DNA from 3 places in the Kitasatospora sp. NPDC048662 genome. Region 3 is predicted to be linked to each of the others. Evidence: predicted binding sites of a transcription regulator. Region 3 holds the regulator's gene; each other region holds the start of a gene.
The links. Region 3 encodes HrcA, which represses chaperone genes, less so after heat shock. Its sites were predicted from a motif close to TTNGCACTCNGNNNNNCNGAGTGCNAA; they were not measured.
Positions count from the first base shown of each region.

Region 1: groES (co-chaperone GroES) is a predicted target of HrcA. The motif match lies at 3,618-3,644, and genes of this name have one in related genera.
Region 2: groL (chaperonin GroEL) is a predicted target of HrcA. The motif match lies at 3,854-3,880, and genes of this name have one in related genera.

Region 1 covers NZ_JBVJHA010000001.1:179,948-186,314, reverse strand. The annotation lists gene tsaD (tRNA (adenosine(37)-N6)-threonylcarbamoyltransferase complex transferase subunit TsaD) at 1-770, shown strand, start outside; gene ACZ6R9_RS00780 (hypothetical protein) at 782-1,027, shown strand; gene ACZ6R9_RS00775 (polysaccharide deacetylase family protein) at 1,095-1,973, shown strand; gene ACZ6R9_RS00770 (class I SAM-dependent methyltransferase) at 1,949-3,127, opposite strand; gene ACZ6R9_RS00765 (hypothetical protein) at 3,202-3,516, opposite strand; gene groES (co-chaperone GroES) at 3,788-4,093, shown strand; gene groL (chaperonin GroEL) at 4,194-5,828, shown strand; gene ACZ6R9_RS00750 (LysR family transcriptional regulator) at 6,134-6,367, shown strand, end outside.
Region 2 covers NZ_JBVJHA010000002.1:932,912-939,278, forward strand. The annotation lists gene ACZ6R9_RS10125 (ABC transporter ATP-binding protein) at 1-556, opposite strand, end outside; gene ACZ6R9_RS10130 (HD domain-containing protein) at 706-1,335, shown strand; gene ACZ6R9_RS10135 (hypothetical protein) at 1,610-1,966, opposite strand; gene groL (chaperonin GroEL) at 2,076-3,698, opposite strand; gene ACZ6R9_RS10145 (cold-shock protein) at 4,021-4,227, opposite strand; gene ACZ6R9_RS10150 (MoaD/ThiS family protein) at 4,795-5,073, opposite strand; gene thrC (threonine synthase) at 5,118-6,367, opposite strand, start outside.
Region 3 covers NZ_JBVJHA010000007.1:119,584-125,950, reverse strand. The annotation lists gene ACZ6R9_RS20835 (S41 family peptidase) at 1-1,405, opposite strand, end outside; gene ACZ6R9_RS20830 (16S rRNA (uracil(1498)-N(3))-methyltransferase) at 1,549-2,292, opposite strand; gene dnaJ (molecular chaperone DnaJ) at 2,383-3,522, opposite strand; gene hrcA (heat-inducible transcriptional repressor HrcA) at 3,592-4,665, opposite strand; gene htpX (zinc metalloprotease HtpX) at 4,938-5,861, shown strand; gene pspAB (PspA-associated protein PspAB) at 5,895-6,367, shown strand, end outside.

The DNA of each region.
Region 1 (6,367 bases), on a different contig from region 3:
CGCTGGACAAGCCGCTGTACGGGGTGAACCACCTGGCCTCGCACATCTGCGTCGACCAGCTGGAGCACGGCCGGCTGCCCGAGCCGACCATGGCGCTGCTGGTCTCCGGCGGGCACTCCTCGCTGCTGCTCAGCGGCGACATCACCTCCGACGTGCGGCCGCTCGGCGCGACCATCGACGACGCGGCCGGCGAGGCGTTCGACAAGGTGGCCCGGGTGCTCGGCCTGGGCTTCCCGGGCGGGCCGGTGGTGGACCGGATGGCCCGCGAGGGCGACGGGAAGGCGATCGCCTTCCCGCGCGGCCTGAACAACGCCGGCGACCCGGCCTACGACTTCTCCTTCTCCGGCCTGAAGACCGCCGTGGCGCGCTGGGTGGAGGCCAAGCGGCGGGCCGGCGAGCCGGTGCCGGTGGCGGACGTCGCCGCGTCCTTCCAGGAGGCCGTCACCGACGTGCTCACCCGCAAGGCGATCCGGGCCTGCAAGGACAACGACGTCGACCACCTGATGATCGGCGGCGGCGTGGCCGCGAACTCCCGGCTGCGCGAGATGGCGCAGCAGCGCTGCGACCGGGCGGGCATCGTGCTGCGGGTGCCGCGACCGGGCCTGTGCACCGACAACGGCGCGATGGTGGCCGCGCTCGGCGCCGAGATGGTCTGGCGCGACCGCACTCCCTCGGCCTTCGACCTGTCGGCGGACTCCTCGCTGCCGGTCACCGAGACGCACGTCCCGCACACCGACTTCCACGCGCACGCCCACGAGGCGCTGAAGTGACCCTGGCGGCGATGTGGGAGGCCCGCGCGGCCGACGGGCGGGGGAGCGAACTGCACGCCTGGGCGCGGGAGTTCGCCCTGCCCGCGGTGCGCGGGGCAGCCGGCCTGGAGCGGGTCGAACTGTTCACCGCGCCCGGCGACCGGGTGCTGATGATCGCCCTGTGGACGGGCGAGCCGCAGCCCGTCCCGGAGCCCCCGGCCGGGCTGCTCTCCCGCCCCGTGCACCGGTGGACCTTCACCCGGACGGACGTCGGGTAGGCAACCGCGGAGCCGGTAGCGTTCGTCCAGAACAGACACGCCTGTAGAGCGGAAAGCGGGGGACACGGTGAAGAACAGGGCCCGGATCGGGTACGGGGTGGGCGCGCTCGCCGTGCTGCTGGCGGCCAGTGGGTGCGGCAGCTCCGCGCCCGCCGCCAAGTCCGCCGCCCCCGTGCAGTCCGCCGCCGCGTCCTCGGGCGGCTCGTCCGCCCCCGCGTCGGCGCCCGCGCAGGACACCGCCGGGGACGCCGCGTGGGCGAAGTGGGGCCTCAAGCCGATGGCCAAGGCGCCCGCGCCGCCCGCCGACAAGCCGATCAAGCTGACCAGGACCGGGACGGTGCCGGTGTTCAGCGAAGTCCCCACCCAGGACAAGGTCGTCTTCATCACCATCGACGACGGGGCCGAGAAGGACCCCAAGTTCGTCCAGATGCTGACCGAGCTGAAGGTGCCGATCACGATGTTCCTGACCAAGGACATCGTCAAGAACGACTACGCCTACTTCAAGCCGCTGCAGGCACTCGGCAACACCATTCAGAACCACACCGTCGACCACCCGGTGATGAGCAAGATCCCGGCCGCCAAGCAGAAGTCCGAGATCTGCGACGACCAGACCGCCCTCACCGAGCAGTACGGCACCGCCCCCTACCTGTTCCGCCCGCCGTTCGGCGACGGCGCCCACACCCCCACCCTGAACACCTCGGTGCAGGAGTGCGGGCCGCGCGCGATCGTGCTGTGGCGCGAATCCATGCAGATCCACGACATGCAGTACCAGTCCGCCGACAAGAAGCTGAAGAACGGCGACATCGTCCTCGCCCACTTCCGCGGCCCGTCCGAGCTCAAGGGCGAGAGCATGACCTCGATGTTCGGTGAGATGCTCGCCCGCATCCAGGAACAGGGCTTCGCGGTCGCCCGCCTCGACGACTACATCGCCAAGCCCACCGGCTGACCCAGCATCATCACCGGGCCGGCCCCGGTACGGGCGATGATCACCGTCACCGTGTTCGGCCCGGACGGCTTCAACTGCCGCCGCAGCTCCTCCGGCACCACCGAGGCCCCCCGCTTCTTGATCACCACGGTGCCGATCCGGCGCTCCTTCACCAGCGCCTTCAACTTCTTGACGTTGTACGGCAGTACGTCCGTCAGCTCATAGGCGTGCGCGTACGGGGTCGGGTGCAGCTCGTCCGAGGTGACGTACGCGATCATCGGGTCGAGCAGCCGGCCGTTCGTCAGCCGCACCACCTCGGCGACCATCCGGCCCCGGATCACCGCGCCGTCCGGCTCGTACAGGTACCGGCCGACCTCGCCCACCGGCGGGTCCGGCAGCGCGCCGCCCGTCAGCGAGTGCGGGCCCGGCAGCACCGTCGCCCGGTACGGTTCGGCGGCCGCGGTGCCGAACCACAGCACCGCCTCCTTCACCTCACCCCGGTCCGACACCCACTCCGCCTCGGCGCCCTCCGGCACCAGCTCGTGCGGGATCCCCGGGGCCACCTTCAACGCGCCGAACGGGGTGCGCCGGGCCGCCTCAACCGCCCAGGACAGCGGCGGCGAATACGCCTCCGGATCGAACACCCGCCCGCGCGAGGTGCGCCGCGCCGGGTCGGTGAACACCGCGTCGAAGCCGTCCGTGTCGATGTCCACGACGTCCGCGCAGCGCACCTCCACCAGCTCCGCCACGCCCAGCGCCGCCGCGTTCGCCCGCGCCACCTCGCAGGTCAGCTCGTCCCGGTCCACCGCCAGCACCACGATCCCGGCCCGGGCCAGCGCGACCGCGTCGCCGCCGATCCCGCAGCACAGGTCGGCCAGCCGCTTCACCCCGAGCGCCGCGAACCGCCCCGCCCGCCACTCGGCCACACTGCGCCGGGTCGCCTGCTCCACCCCGTTCTGGGTGAAGTACATCGACCACGCGTCCGCCCCGAACTTCGCCTCCGCCCGCTGCCGCAACCGCGCCTGCTCGAACGCGGCCCGCACCAGCTCCGCCGAGTACTCCCGCCGCAGCCGGGTCGCCAGCGCCAGCTCCTGGTCCGCCCTGAACTCCCGCAACTCCGCCAGCAGCGCCTGCCCCTGCTCGGTCAGCAGCGCCCGGAACGACTCGATCTCCACGGCTCCATTGTCCTCGCCCCGCCCACCGGCCGATCACCCGCAGCACGCGCGCCACCAGCGCCGGCGGCACCGGCTCACCCGCCGGCCACCAAGAAGACGATCGCGGCCAGCGCCGGCCCCGCCATCACCAGCGCGACGGGCGTGATCCGGTACCCGCGCCGCAAGGTCACCACCAGCCCCGTCAACGGCACCGCCACCGCCAACGCCATCACCAGCACGCACAACGCCACCGCCCCGCCCGCGCCACCCCCGCGCTCCGACGCCGCGGCCAGGGCGAACACCATCAGCACGAACGCGTACGGCACGGCGCACAGCAGCGGCACCTCCAGCGCCGTCAACCAGAGCGCATGCAACACATCCCGCCGTACGGACGGTCGAGTCTTCGTCATGCGCCCAGCCTGGCGCGGGAGCCGGCGCCGCCGCCTGAGTGCCCGCACTCAATCCGGGCCGGGCATCCACCCGGGTCGCGGCGAAACCCGACACGGCGTCATTGGCACTCTGGTTGACTGAGTGCTAACGGCGTCCTAAGGTCGTTCCTGGCACTCCCCCCAGGGGGAGTGCTAACGCGAAGATGCGTGCCTGACCCCCGCGACGGCAGTTGCGCACCCTCGCCCACCTACCTGTTAGACAACCCCGTAATCTCCGAAGGGGAGCTCGGACGTGACCACCAGCAGCAAGGTTGCCATCAAGCCGCTCGAGGACCGCATCGTGGTCCAGCCGCTCGACGCCGAGACCACCACCGCCTCCGGCCTGGTGATCCCGGACACCGCCAAGGAGAAGCCCCAGGAGGGCGTCGTCCTGGCTGTCGGCCCGGGCCGCTTCGAGGACGGCCAGCGTCTGCCGCTCGACGTCGCCGTCGGTGACATCGTCCTGTACTCGAAGTACGGCGGCACCGAGGTGAAGTACCAGGGCGAGGAGTACCTCGTCCTCTCGGCTCGCGACGTTCTCGCCATCATCGAGAAGTAAGACGTCCCCAGCCCGCCCCGGATCCGTGTCAGCACTGACAGGGGCCCGGGGCGCGGTTGTTGCTCCACGTACGCAGACCACACCCTGAGGAAACGGGATCATGGCGAAGACCCTGCAGTTCAACGAGGACGCCCGCCGCTCGCTGGAGCGCGGCGTCAACAAGCTGGCCGACACCGTCAAGGTGACCATCGGCCCCAAGGGCCGCAACGTCGTCATCGACAAGAAGTTCGGCGCCCCCACCATCACCAACGACGGTGTGACCATCGCCCGCGAGGTCGAGCTCGACGACCCGTACGAGAACCTCGGCGCGCAGCTGGTCAAGGAGGTCGCCACCAAGACCAACGACGTCGCGGGTGACGGCACCACCACCGCCACCGTGCTGGCCCAGGCCCTGGTCAACGAGGGTCTGCGCAACGTCGCCGCCGGTGCCGGCCCGGCCGCCCTGAAGAAGGGCATCGACAAGGCCGTCGCCGCCGTCTCCGAGCACCTGCTGTCGGTCGCCCGCGAGATCGAGGGCAAGGACGACATCGCCGCCGTCGCCTCCCTCTCCGCCCAGGACACCCAGGTCGGCGAGCTGATCGCCGAGGCGATCGACAAGGTCGGCAAGGACGGTGTGATCACCGTCGAGGAGTCCAACACCTTCGGCGTCGAGCTCGAGTTCACCGAGGGCATGCAGTTCGACAAGGGCTACCTGTCGCCGTACTTCGTCACCGACGCGGAGCGCCAGGAAGCCGTCCTGGAAGACCCGTACATCCTGATCAACCAGGGCAAGATCTCCTCCATCCAGGAGCTCCTGCCGCTGCTGGAGAAGGTCCTGCAGGCCGGCGGCTCCCGCCCGCTGCTGATCATCGCCGAGGACGTCGACGGCGAGGCCCTGTCCACCCTGGTGGTCAACAAGATCCGCGGCACCTTCAACGCGGTCGCGGTCAAGGCCCCCGGCTTCGGTGACCGCCGCAAGGCCATCCTCGGCGACATCGCCACCCTGACCGGCGGCCAGGTCATCTCCGAGGAGGTCGGCCTCAAGCTCGACCAGGTCGGCCTGGACGTGCTGGGCTCCGCCCGCCGCATCACCGTCACCAAGGACGAGACCATCGTCGTCGACGGCGCCGGCGCCTCCGACGCGGTCGCCGGCCGGGTCGCCCAGATCAAGGCCGAGATCGCCAACACCGACTCCGACTGGGACCGCGAGAAGCTCCAGGAGCGCCTGGCCAAGCTGGCCGGCGGCGTCTGCGTGATCAAGGTCGGCGCGGCCACCGAGGTCGAGCTCAAGGAGCGCAAGCACCGCCTGGAGGACGCCATCTCCGCGACCCGCGCCGCGGTCGAGGAGGGCATCGTCGCCGGTGGTGGCGCCTCGCTGGTGCACGCCGCGAAGGTCCTGGCGGACGGCCTCGGCCTGTCCGGTGACGAAGCGACCGGTGTCGCCGTCGTCCGCCGCGCCCTGGTCGAGCCGCTGCGCTGGATCGCCCAGAACGCCGGCCTGGAGGGCTACGTCATCACCTCCAAGGTCTCCGAGCTGGAGCCGGGCCAGGGCTACAACGCCGCCACCGGCGAGTACGGCGACCTGGTCAAGGCCGGCGTCATCGACCCGGTCAAGGTCACCCGCTCCGCCCTGGAGAACGCCGCCTCCATCGCCTCCCTGCTGCTCACCACCGAGACCCTCGTGGTGGAGAAGAAGGAAGAGGAAGAGGCCGCGGGCCACGGCCACTCGCACGGCGGGCACGGCCACAGCCACTGAAGCGCTCGGCCGCTGAGCACTAGCTACTGAAGGGGCGCGAGGAACTGCGCGACCGGCCATGCACTCCCGTAGTGCGAGGCTCGGACCGCCAGGACCTCGCGCCCTTTCGCGTGGGCAGGCGAGCGCACGAACAGGGGCGCGGGGAACTGCGCGACAAGCGGCAGGCCACGTCCGCAAGGTCGCGAGCACGTGCAAGTCATTGCCCTGCGTCGCGATCTTGCGGCTGGGGCCTTCCGCTTCGCGCAGTTCCCCGCGCCCCTGGTGGTGCTCTCCCTGTCTTCGCACCCTCCCCTAAGGTTGATGGCGTGATTGAAGCCCGCCATCTCCGTGTTCTGCATGCCGTCGCCCGGACCGGGTCCTTCTCTGCTGCGGCGCGGGAGCTGGGGTGCACGCAGCCCGCGGTGAGTCAGCAGATGAAGGCGCTGGAGAAGGCGGTGGACACCCCGCTGGTGGTGCGGTCGGGGCGGGAGATGCAGCTGAGTGAGGCCGGGCGGGTGCTGCTGAAGCATGCGAACGGGATCCTCGCGGGGCTGTCCGCC
Region 2 (6,367 bases), on a different contig from region 3:
CGCCGGTGGCGGAGTCGAGCGCGCCGGTCGGCTCGTCGGCGAGCACCAGGCGGCGTTCACCCGCCAGCGCCCGGCCGATCGCCACCCGCTGCTGCTGGCCGCCGGACATGTCCTCCGGGAAACGGTCGGCGAGTTGGGCGATGCCCAGTTCCTCCAGTGCGGCCAGCGCCTCCGCGCGGGCGGTCCGGGCGGAGACGCCGTCGAGTTCGCGCGGCAGCGAGATGTTCTCGGCGGCGGTCAGCGACGGAATCAGGTTGTACGACTGGAACACGTAGCCGACCGAACGGCGGCGCACATCGGCCAACCCGGCCCGGCTCAGGCCCTCCAGCGGGGTGCCCTCGACCAGCACCCGGCCGACCGACGGGCGGTCCAGGCCGCCGGCCAGCGCGAGCAACGTGGACTTCCCGGAGCCGGACGGCCCCATCACGGCCAGGAACTCCCCGGCGCGCACCTCCAGGTCGATCGGATGCAGGGCGTGCACCTGGGCCTCGCCCCGGCCGTGCACCCGCCCGACTCCCTCCAGGCGCAGCACGGCCTGCGCGCTCGATCCGGTCATGACTCCCCCTCGGAACAGCGGAACGTCTTGCATACCGAGTATGTATAGCCTTCGCGCGACGACTACTCAAGTCTGCGTCATAAGTCGGTGAACTACCTATAGTGTGGGTCACATCCGGGCCACCTCCGGCAGGGAGCAGAATGACCGTCATGACCGCATCGCTGTCCGAGCGCTGGCACGCCCTGCTCACCCGCTGCGGCGCCACCGTCAACCCGGAGCCGTACGCCCGCGACCTGCTCGCCCGCTGGGCCGAACCGCAGCGCCGCTACCACACCACCGACCACCTGCGGGCCGTCCTGGACCGGATCGACGAACTCGCCGACCACGCCGAGGACCCGGACGCCGTCCGGCTGGCCGCCTGGTTCCATGACGCCGTCTACCGGCCCGACCGTTCCGAGAACGAGGAACGCAGCGCCGCCCTCGCCTGCCGCGCCCTGCGCGAGGCGGGCCTGCCCGAATCCCTGGTCCACGAGGTCGCCCGCCTGGTCCGGCTCACCCTCACCCACCACCCCGCACCCGGCGACCACAACGGCGAAGTCCTCTGCGACGCCGACCTCGCCGTCCTCGGCTCACCCCCCGACCGCTACGCGGCTTACACCGCCGCCATCCGCGAGGAATACTCCTTCGTCCCCCCGGACGCCTTCCGCGAGGGCCGCACCGCGATCCTCCACCACCTCCTCGCCCTCCCCGCCCTCTACCGCACCCCCGAGGCCCACACCCGCTACGACGCGCAAGCGCGAGCGAACATGCAGGCCGAACTCAGGGAGCTGGGGGGCTGAAAACAGGGGGCGCAAAAGCAGGTGGGCGCGAAAACAGGTGGGCGCGAGAGCAGGTGGGCGCGAAAACAGGGGCGCGTGGGGGTACCTCCCGGCCCGCTAGGGCTGGGGGAGAACTGCGCGAAGCGGAAGGCGCCCACCAGCCAGATCGCGACGCAGGACAGTCACTTGCACTTGATCGCGACCTTGCGGACGGGCTTGCGCTTGTCACGCAGTTCTCCCCGCGCCCCCGGTGTCGCGCCCGCCTGCGTTCGCACCCTCTCGTGCCCCCCTACTCTCACTCCAGCGAACCCACCGCCGCGACGACCATCCCCTTCTTGCCGCACACCCAGTGCGGATCCGCCCCCAACTCCGGCTCCACGCCGAGCGCGTGCGGGTCGTCCTCCGCCGCGCACGCGGAACAGAGCGGCCAGCGCCCGTACGACTCCAGCAGCGCGTCCTGTACGTCCTGGGCGATCAGCCCGAGCACGAACTCGCAGCCGTCGGGCCACTGTTCGAGCCACCAGCGGCGGTGGGTGACGGCGTCCTCGACCAGCGAGACGATCGCGGCGTCGGCGACGTCACGCGCGGTGAGGTCGGCGAGGATCAGTGCGCGGGCGTTGTGCAGGGCGGCTTCGATCTGGGGGCTGGCCATCCGCCCATTGTCCCAAACCGCCGCGACAAGCAGGAACGCCGCGAGGGCGGCCTCCCGAAGGAGACCGCCCTCACGGCGTGAGAACGACGGATCCGTCCGAAGGGCCGGATCAGAAGTCCATGTCACCGCCCGGCATGCCGCCGCCGGCGGCCGCAGCGGCCTTCTCCGGCTTGTCGGCGATGACGGCCTCGGTGGTGAGGAACAGCGCCGCGATGGAGGCGGCGTTCTGCAGGGCGGAGCGGGTGACCTTGGCGGGGTCGATGATGCCGGAGGCGATCAGGTCGACGTACTCGTTGGTCGCGGCGTTCAGGCCGTGGCCGGCGGGCAGGTTGCGGACCTTCTCGACCACGACGCCGCCCTCGAGGCCGGCGTTGGTGGCGATCTGCTTGATCGGGGCTTCCAGGGCCACGCGGACGATGTTGGCGCCGGTGGCCTCGTCGCCGTCCAGCTCCAGCTTCTCGAACGCGACACCGGCCTGCAGCAGGGCGACGCCACCACCGGCGACGATGCCCTCCTCGACGGCGGCCTTGGCGTTGCGCACCGCGTCCTCGATGCGGTGCTTGCGCTCCTTGAGCTCGACCTCGGTGGCCGCGCCGGCCTTGATGACGGCCACGCCGCCGGCCAGCTTGGCGAGGCGCTCCTGGAGCTTCTCGCGGTCGTAGTCCGAGTCGGAGTTCTCGATCTCGGCGCGGATCTGGTTGACGCGACCGGCAACCTGGTCGCTGTCGCCGCCGCCGTCGACGATGGTGGTCTCGTCCTTGGTGATGACGACCTTGCGGGCGGTGCCCAGCAGGTCCAGGCCGGCGTTCTCGAGCTTGAGGCCGACCTCCTCGGAGATCACGGTGCCGCCGGTCAGGATGGCGATGTCGCCCAGCATGGCCTTGCGGCGGTCGCCGAAGCCCGGGGCCTTGACGGCGACGGACTTGAAGGTGCCGCGGATCTTGTTCACGACCAGGGTCGACAGGGCCTCGCCCTCGACGTCCTCGGCGATGATGACGAGCGGCTTGCCGCTCTGCATGACCTTCTCCAGCAGCGGGAGCAGGTCCTTGACCGAGGAGATCTTGGAGTTGGCGATGAGGATGTACGGGTCCTCGAAGCTCGCCTCCATGCGCTCCAGGTCGGTGGCGAAGTAGGCGGAGATGTAGCCCTTGTCGAAGCGCATGCCCTCGGTGAGCTCGAGCTCCAGGCCGAAGGTGTTGCTCTCCTCGACGGTGATGACGCCTTCCTTGCCGACCTTGTCCATGGCCTCGGCGATGAGCTCGCCGATCTGGGTGTCGGCGGCCGAGATGGAGGCGGTGGAGGCGATCTGCTCCTTGGTCTCCACGTCCTTGGCCTGGGCCAGCAGCTGGTCGGAGACGGCGGCGACGGCCTTCTCGATGCCGCGCTTCAGGGCCATCGGGTTGGCGCCGGCGGCGACGTTGCGCAGACCCTCGCGGACGAGCGCCTGGGCCAGCACGGTGGCGGTGGTGGTGCCGTCACCCGCGACGTCGTCGGTCTTCTTGGCGACCTCCTTGACGAGCTCGGCACCGATCTTCTCGTACGGGTCCTCGAGCTCGATCTCCTTGGCGATGGAGACACCGTCGTTGGTGATGGTGGGGGCACCCCACTTCTTCTCCAGAACGACGTTGCGACCCTTGGGGCCGAGCGTGACCTTCACGGCGTCGGCAAGCTGGTTCATGCCACGCTCAAGGCCGCGGCGGGCTTCCTCGTCAAAGGCGATGATCTTGGCCATTAGAAGTGGTCCTCCGGGACACGGTCGACTGCTCGGACCAAGGGGGTGCCCGCGACGGACGGCCCAGGAGAGCGCGGGTCCTGTCCCCGCCGCTTCCGGGGCCTCACCGGCCCGGTCCGTTGTCACTCTCACGCTGTGAGTGCTAACGCCAATGATTAGCACTCGGGGGTGTCGAGTGCAAGCCCATTCGGCGCCCTCCGACAGCCCTCCCGGGAAACCCGCAGGCCGGACCGGAGAACGCCGACAGGCCCGACCCCGGACGCGTCGCGCCGGGGCCGGACCTGCCGGGTCGTACCTGTCGTGGGTGCGGTCTACCGGGCCGTCAGGCGCCGGCGGCGCGGACCATGTCGGCCTGCGGACCCTTCTGACCCTGCGAGATCTCGAACTCGACCCGCTGGCCCTCTTCCAGGGTGCGGTAGCCGTCCATCTGGATCGCGCTGTAGTGGACGAACACGTCCGCTCCACCGTCGACCGCGATGAAGCCGTAGCCCTTCTCGGCGTTGAACCACTTGACGGTGCCCTGAGCCATTCCGAACTCCCCTTGTGCTGTGCTGGCCCTTCAGAGATCCGCGGGACGCGGACCCGGAGGTCTGGAAGGCCGGCCTGTGGGGACTCCCCCCCGTACGGCGCAGCCTCTGTCGCGGCTGAATGTATCCGGATATGCGCCCTCTGCAACAGGGCCTAATTTTGCGGAAACTCCGCGCCCGGCAGGGGATATGACGGGGCGAAAGGTATGCAGGGCGACAATTGCCACCGGACATAACGGACGCGTCCCCGCAAATCGCCGGAAGAATTCTGACGGCGGCCTGACAGGCCGAGCGGCGAACGGTCCGGCGCAGGTCTCGGAGCGCGGGACGGGACGGGGCCGGCGCGAGGTGCGGCGCGGGGAAAAACGAGGATTGGAACGGGCCGTATCGGGGAACGGCTCCACCGGCACTCTACTCCCCCGCAAAGGCGGGAATTCCAGCGGCCCGCCGGGTCGGAATCACGGCTGCCCGCACGCCCTCGGCCGATGCGCCGAGCCGCCGCCGGGCGGCTCGGAAATCGAATTCCGAGCGCGCGCCCGACGGCGGCGGAGCGAATGCGCGGGGCGGCGTCAGCAGCCGCCGGCCACCGCCGGAATGATCGACACCGAGGCGCCGTCCTTGATCTCGGTCTCCAGACCGTCCGCGAAGCGCACGTCGTCGTCGTTGACGTACACGTTCACGAAGCGGCGCAGCTTGCCGGTGTCGTCCAGCAGGCGGGCGGCGATGCCGGTGTGGTTGGCCTCCAGGTCCGCGACGACGGCGGCCAGGGTGGCGCCCTCGGCGGTCACCTCGGCGGCGCCGCCGGTGTAGGTGCGGAGGATGGTGGGGATGCGGACGGTGGCGCTCATGGGGTTGGCTCCTCGAAGAACTTGGGGGGTCGGGCCGGGAGGGTTCAGGCGGAGGCGAGACCGGCGGCGCGGAAGGACTCCAGCGTCGGGCGGATCACGGCGGTCATGCCGGAGTCGGCGACCGCGTCGAGGGTCTTCAGGCCGTCCCCGGTGTTGATCGCGACGGTCTCCTTGCCCGGGTCGAGCTGCCCGGTCTCGACCAGCTTCTTCAGCACGCCGATGGTGACGCCGCCCGCGGTCTCGGCGAAGATGCCCTCGGTGCGGGCCAGCAGCTTGATCGCCTCGACCACCTGGGCGTCGGTGACGTCCTCGACGGCGCCGCCGGTGCGGCGGGCGATGTCGAGCACGTACGGGCCGTCGGCGGGGTTGCCGATCGCCAGCGACTTGGCGATGGTGTCCGGCTTGACCGGCTTGATCACGTCGCGGCCGGCCTTGAACGCGGCGGAGACCGGGGAGCAGCCCTCGGCCTGGGCGCCGAAGATCCGGTACGGGCGGTCCTCGACCAGGCCGAGCTTGATCAGCTCCTGCAGGCCCTTGTCGATCTTGGTGAGCTGGGAGCCGGAGGCGATCGGGATGACGATCTGCTCGGGCAGCCGCCAGCCGAGCTGCTCGCAGATCTCGAACGCCAGGGTCTTGGAGCCCTCGCCGTAGTACGGGCGCAGGTTGACGTTGACGAAGCCCCAGCCCTCGCCGGCCGGGTCGCCGATCAGCTCCGAGCAGAACCGGTTCACGTCGTCGTAGTTGCCGTCGATGCCGACCAGCTCGCCGCCGTACACAGCGGCCATCACGACCTTGCCCTGCTCCAGGTCGTGCGGGATGAACACGCAGGACTTGAAGCCGGCCCGGGCCGCGGCGGCGCCCACCGCGCCCGCCAGGTTACCGGTGGACGAGCAGGACAGCGTGGTGAAGTCGAAGGCGCGGGCGGCCTCGATCGCGCAGGCCACCACCCGGTCCTTGAACGAGTGGGTGGGGTTGCCGGAGTCGTCCTTGATGTGCAGCTGCGCGGTGAAGCCCAGCTCGCGGCCCAGGTTGTCGGCCTTCACCAGCGGGGTCCAGCCCGGGTTCAGGTTCGGCTTGCCCGCGACGTCGGCCGGGACGGGCAGCAGCGGGGCGTAGCGCCAGATCGACGCCGGGCCGGCCTCGATCCGCTTGCGCAGCTCCTCGGCGTCGTGGCCGGCGTAGTCGTAGGCGACCTCCAGCGGGCCGAAGCACTCCAGGCACGCGAAGCTCGGGCCGAGCGGGAAGCGGGTGCCGCACTCGCGACAGGACAGTGCGGTGGCCGGACCGAGATCGA
Region 3 (6,367 bases):
GCTGCGGTGTCGCCTCGCTGACGGTCCGTGAGGTGAGGTCGGCCAGCATGATCTGCCGCAGCGACCACGGCCCGAGCACCGGCTGCGACCAGGCCAGCCAACCCGAGTCCGGGCTGAACACCGGCCCGCTGACCTCGCCCTCGCCGCTGCGCGCCAGCTCGTGCACCGCGCCGTCGCTGAGCGCCACCAGCAGCAGCCGGCCGTCGTGCGAGGCCACAGCGAGCTGCCGGCCGTCCGGCGAGACGGTCAGCGACAGCACCCGGCCGAGCTGCCCGACCGCCAGCCGGCGACGCTCCGCGCCGAGCACCGCGGGCGCGTACTCGATCGCGTCCTCGCCCTCGGCGTCCGTCACCCACACCGCGCCCTGCGCGCCGTCCTCGCCGGGGACGACCCGCACCAGGCGGTTGCGCACCCCCGGCGTCTCGTCCAGCACCCGGGACGGGCCCTCCCGGTGGGTCACCCAGTGCACGGTGCCGCGCACCACCACGGCCGCAGCCCGGCCGGTGCGGTCGACGGCGACGGTCTCCACCTGCCCCTCGGCCCGGGTCGGATGCGGACGGCGGCTGCTGCGCGGGCCCGCCAGGTCGATCTCCAGCCGGCGCGCCTCCGCGCCCACCAGGTCGTCCAGCAGCCACAGGTCGCCGGCGCTCTGCCAGATCACCCGGGTGCCGTCGGTGGACGCCTGCCGGGCGTAGAACCCGGTGTCCGCCGGGCCGTGCGCCCGCAGGTCGCTGCCGTCCGGGAGGCTGGAGTACAGCCGGCCGACACCCTCGTGGTCGGACAGGAACGCCACCCGGTCGCCCACCCACAGCGGGCACTCCAACTGGCCGTCCAACTCGGCGTGCAGGCGCTCGAACTCGGCCGCCCCGATCCACAACTTGCCGGCCCGACCGCCCCGGTAGCGCTTCCAGTGCGCCGCCTCCCGGTTGTGCGTCCCCAGCAGCACCCGCCCTCCGGTCGCCCCGGGCGGGACCGGCTCGAACGCCAGCGCCCCGATCGGCCCGTACGGCAAGCGCTCCGGCTCACCGCCGTCCAACGGCACCGCGAACGCCCACGTCCGACGGATCGTCTCCTGCCCCGCCGTGGTGATCGCGATCGGCCGGCCGTCGGCACTCCACCCCACCAGCGCCGTGAACGGGCTCCCCCAGTACGTCAACCGCCGCGCCTGCCCACCGGCCGCCGGCGCGACATGCACCTCCGGCGCCCCGTCCCGCTGCGAGGTCCACGCCACCGTCCGCCCGTCCGGCGAGAACCGCACGGCGCCCACCGGCACCTGATCCGCCGTCAACCGCCAGGCCCGGCCGCCCTCGACGGGGGCCAGCCAGACATCGTCCTCAGCAACGAAAGCGACAAGGTCGCCGTGCAGGTGGGGGTGGCGCAGGTATCCGCGCGTCGAATCGGTCACCCGGCCACCATAGGGGGTGCGAAAACAGGGGCGCGGGGAACTGCGCGAAACGGAAGAAGCCTGACCGCAAGATCGCGACGCAGGACCATGACTTGCACGTGCTCGCGACCCGGCCGTCGCATCGGCGCTTGTCGCGCAGTTCCCTACGCCCAGCGCCCCGTGCGCCCCAGCAGCAGCGCCCCCGCCGCAACCCCCGCCGTGGAGGTCCGCAGCACCGACGGCCCCAACCGGTACGGCTTCGCTCCGGCCTCGGCGAACGCCGCGATCTCCTCCGGCGAGACCCCGCCCTCCGGCCCCACGATCAGCACGATCTCGCCGGAGGCAGGAAGCTCCGCCGTGGCCAGCGGCAGCGAGCCCTCCTCGTGCAGGACGGCGGCGAAGGAGGCCTTGGACAACAGCGGGAGCAACTGCCGGGTGGTCATCAGCTCTTGCACCTCGGGAAAGCGCAGCCGCCGGGCCTGTTTGCCCGCCTCGCGGGCAGTCGCCCGCCACTTGGCGAGAGCCTTCGCGCCGCGTTCGCCCTTCCACTGGGTGATGCACCGGGAGGCCGCCCACGGCACCACCGCGTCGATGCCGACCTCGGTCATGGTCTCGACGGCGAGTTCGCCCCGGTCGCCCTTGGGCAGTGCCTGGACCACGGTGATCCGGGGCGCCGGCGCCGCCTCCTCGCGGACGGCGGCCACCAGCACGTCCAGCGCATCCTTGCCGTGCACCGCCGCGACGGTGCCATCCGCACCGCGGCCATGCCCGTCGGCGAGCGTGACGGCCTCACCGGGCTCCAGGCGCTTGACGGCGACGGCGTGCCGTCCCTCGGGGCCGTCCAGGCGGACGGTGGCGCCAGGGGTGGCACCCGCCAGGTCGTCGACGACGAACACCGGTGCGGTCATCGGAACAGGAACCCTCTCACGTCTCAGGCAACAAAAAACCCGGGCCGGAAGCGGTGGCGTGCACCACTCCCGGCCCGGAAGGAACAGGTCTCACCGACCGTTGAAGGCGTCCTTCAGCCGGGAGAACAGGCCCTGCTGGCCGGGCGCGAACTGGCCCGACGGCCGCTCCTCGCCGCGGATCATGGCGAGCCGCCGCAGCAGCTCCTCCTGCTCCGGGTCGAGCTTGGTGGGCGTCTGCACCTCGACATGCACTATCAGGTCGCCCCGGCCGCCGCCGCGCAGGTGGGTGATGCCGCGGCCGTGCAGCGGGATCGACTGGCCGGACTGGGTGCCGGGCCGGATGTCGACCTCTTCCAGACCGTCCAGGGTCTGCAGCGGCACCTGGGTGCCGAGCGCGGCGGCCGTCATCGGGATGGTGACCGTGCAGTGCAGGTCGTCGCCGCGGCGCTGGAAGACGGAGTGGCTGGTCTCGGCGATCTCCACGTACAGGTCGCCGGCCGGGCCGCCGCCGGGGCCGACCTCGCCCTCGCCGGCCAGCTGGATCCGGGTGCCGTTGTCGACACCGGCGGGGATCTTCACCGTGAGGGTGCGGCGGGCCCGGACCCGGCCGTCGCCCGCGCACTCGGGGCACGGGGTCGGGACGACGGTGCCGAAGCCCTGGCACTGCGGGCAGGGGCGGGAGGTCATGACCTGGCCCAGGAAGGACCGGGTGACCTGGGAGACCTCGCCCTTGCCGCGACACATGTCGCAGGTCTGCGCGGAGGTGCCGGGCGCGGCACCCTCGCCGTTGCAGGTGGTGCAGGTGACGGCGGTGTCGACCTGGAGTTCCTTGGTGGTGCCGAACGCGGCCTCCTCCAGGGTGATCTCCAGCCGGATCATCGCGTCCTGCCCGCGGCGGGTGCGCGAACGCGGGCCGCGCTGGCCGGTCGCGGCGCCGAAGAAGGCGTCCATGATGTCGGAGAAGCCGAATCCGGCCGCCCCGGCGCCGAAGCCGCCCGCGCCACCGCCGTTCGGCGACAGCGGGTCGCCGCCGAGGTCGTAGACCTGACGCTTCTGCGGATCGGAGAGCACCTCGTAGGCGGCGTTGATCTCCTTGAACCGCTCCTGCGTCTTCGGGTCCGGGTTGACGTCCGGGTGCAGTTCACGGGCGAGGCGCCGGAACGCCTTCTTGATCTCGTCCTGCCCCGCGTCGCGTCGGACGCCGAGTACCGCGTAGTAGTCCGTGGCCACCAAATGCTCCGGTTTGTTCCGCCTCTAGAAGTGCTTGCGAGTGCTGCGTGACGGTCTCACGCAGCCTTGTTATGACTCGTCCAGGATCTGGCCGACGTATCGCGCCACCGCTCGCACCGCCCCCATTGTGCCCGGGTAATCCATCCGGGTCGGACCGATCACACCCAGCTTCGCCACGCTCTGGTCGCCCGAACCGTAACCGACGGAGACCACCGACGTGGAATTCAGGCCCTCGTAGGCGTTCTCGTGCCCGATCCGGACCGTCATCGCGGAGTCTCCGGTCTCACCCAGCAGGCGCAGCAGCACCACCTGCTCCTCCAGTGCCTCCAGCACCGGACGGATGGACAGCGGGAAGTCGTGGCCGAACCGGGTCAGGTTGGCGGTGCCCGCCAGCATGATCCGTTCCTCGTTCTGTTCGGCGAGTGTTTCGAACAGCACGGTCAGCACGGTGCTGACCGAGGGCCGGTCGGCCGGTTCGAAACCGGCCGGCAGGTCCTCCAGCAGGGTCGGCACCTCGGGCAGCCGGCAGCCGCCCGCCATGCCGTTCAGCCTGGCCCGCAGGTCTCCCAGCACGCTCTCGCCGACCGGGCCGGGGCAGTCCACCATCCGCTGCTCGACCCGGCCGGTGTTGGTGATCAGCACCAGCATCAGCTTGGTCGCGGTGAGCGGGACGAGTTCGATGTGCCGCACCGTGGAACGCGTCAGCGACGGGTACTGGACCACCGCGACCTGCCGGGTCAGCTGCGCCAGCAGCCGCACCGTGCGGGCCACCACGTCGTCCAGGTCGACCGCGCCCTCCAGGAAGTGCCGGATCGCCCGGCGCTCCGGAGCCGTCATCGGCTTCACCTCGGCGAGGCGGTCGACGAACAGCCGGTAGCCCTTGTCGGTGGGGATCCGGCCCGCGCTGGTGTGCGGCTGGTGGATGAACCCGTCCTCCTCCAGCGCGGCCATGTCGTTGCGCACCGTCGCGGGCGACACGCCCAGGTTGTGGCGCTCCACCAGGGCCTTGGAGCCGACCGGCTCCTCGGTGCCCACGTAGTCCTGGACGATCGCGCGGAGCACTGCCAGCCGGCGCTCGTCCAGCGGGCGCACGGACGGGCGCGTGTCGATCCGGCGGCCGTCGGGCTTGCCGTCGTCCGGCATGAGCACGCACCTCCGTCGTCGTCCGTTGAACCGGTGGTCGATCCACTCTGGCACTCAACTGGGCAGAGTGCCAGAACCGTACCTGCCAGTGTACGGCCCGGGCCTGATGGCAGGAACGGTCCGCCGACGTGATCCTCGACCGAAAACCGCGCCGCCGGGCACCGGCGGGCCGACACGGCCGCATTCCCATCGGATTCCCATCGTTCCGGATGGTGCCTGCGGGCCCCGCCGGTGGCAGCATCGAAGGCGAAGACGGCGAAGGAGAAGCAGCGATGTCGGCCTCACGGCAGCACTCCCGGTTCACCCCCGACCGCGGCCTGACCGGCCGGATGGTCACCACCATGTTCCTGATCGGCCTGCTCTACGTCGGCTTCACCGGGGTGCTGATCGTGCTGCTGCGCGGCGCCTGGCCCCTGGTGGTGCTGATCTCCGGCGGCCTGTTCGTCGCACAGTTCTGGTTCTCCGACAAGATCACCGAACGGGCGATGGGCGCCCACCAGGTCAGCCCCGAGGAATTCCCGCAGCTGCACGGCGCGGTGGACCGGCTGTGCGCGCTCGCCGACATGCCCAAACCGCGGGTCGCGGTCGCCCACAACGACATGCCCAACGCCTTCGCCACCGGCCGCAACCCGGAGAACGCGGTGATCTGCGTGACCACCGGCCTGCTGCGCCGACTGGAACCGGAGGAACTGGAGGGCGTCCTCGCCCACGAGCTCTCGCACGTCGCCCACCGCGACGTGGCGGTGATGACAGTGGCCGGCTTCCTCGGCGTGCTGGCCGGCGCGATGACCCGGATCGCGCTGTACGGCGGAATGATGGGCGGCGGCAACCGGAACAGCAACGACTCCAACGCCGCCATCGCGGTGATCATCATCCCGCTTGTCTCGATGGCGGTGTACGCGATCAGCTTCCTGCTGACCCGGCTGCTCTCCCGCTACCGCGAGCTCGCCGCCGACCGGGCCGCCGCCCAACTGACCGGGCGGCCGAGCGCGCTGGCCTCCGCGCTGACCAAGGTGACCGGGCAGATCGCCGCCATCCCGACCGAGGACCTGCGCAAGGCCCAGCCGTACAACGCCTTCTACTTCGCGCCCGCGCTGAGCGCCAAGGAGACCGCCGCGCAGCTGTTCTCCACCCACCCCTCGCTGGAGCAGCGCCTCGCCCAGCTGTCGAAGATCTCCTCCCAGCTCGGGCAGTGACCGCCCTCCACCCCTGATCAAGGAGCTCGCCCCGTGGGATTCCTGGACGCCCTGTTCGGCCGCAGCAAGCCGGTGAAGCCGGACCTCGACCAGCTGTTCGGCATCCCGTCGGCCGCGCTCACCCTGCAGGCGGCCACCGGCTTCCTCCCCACCGGCCTCGGCTCGGTGTGCTTCGCCGCCGTCGAGGGCGGCGCGTTCGCCGAGGTCCAGTCCCAGGTCCGGGCCCTGCTCGACGCCGACACCGAGCGCGGCGGCACCCCCGTCGAAGCCTCCCGCGACGACTACGGCTACTCCTGGCTGCTCGCCCGCCACACTCCCGACGAACTCCCCGACCTGGTCAACGACCTGCACGCGGTCAACAGCGAACTGGAGGCCCACGGCTTCGGCCCCCAACTGCTCTGTTCCATCGTCGCCTTCCGCGACCCCGAGGGCCGCTCCCTGGGCCTGGTCTACCTCTACAAACGCGGCACCTTCTACCCCCTGTGCAAGCTCCCCGGCCAGGAGAA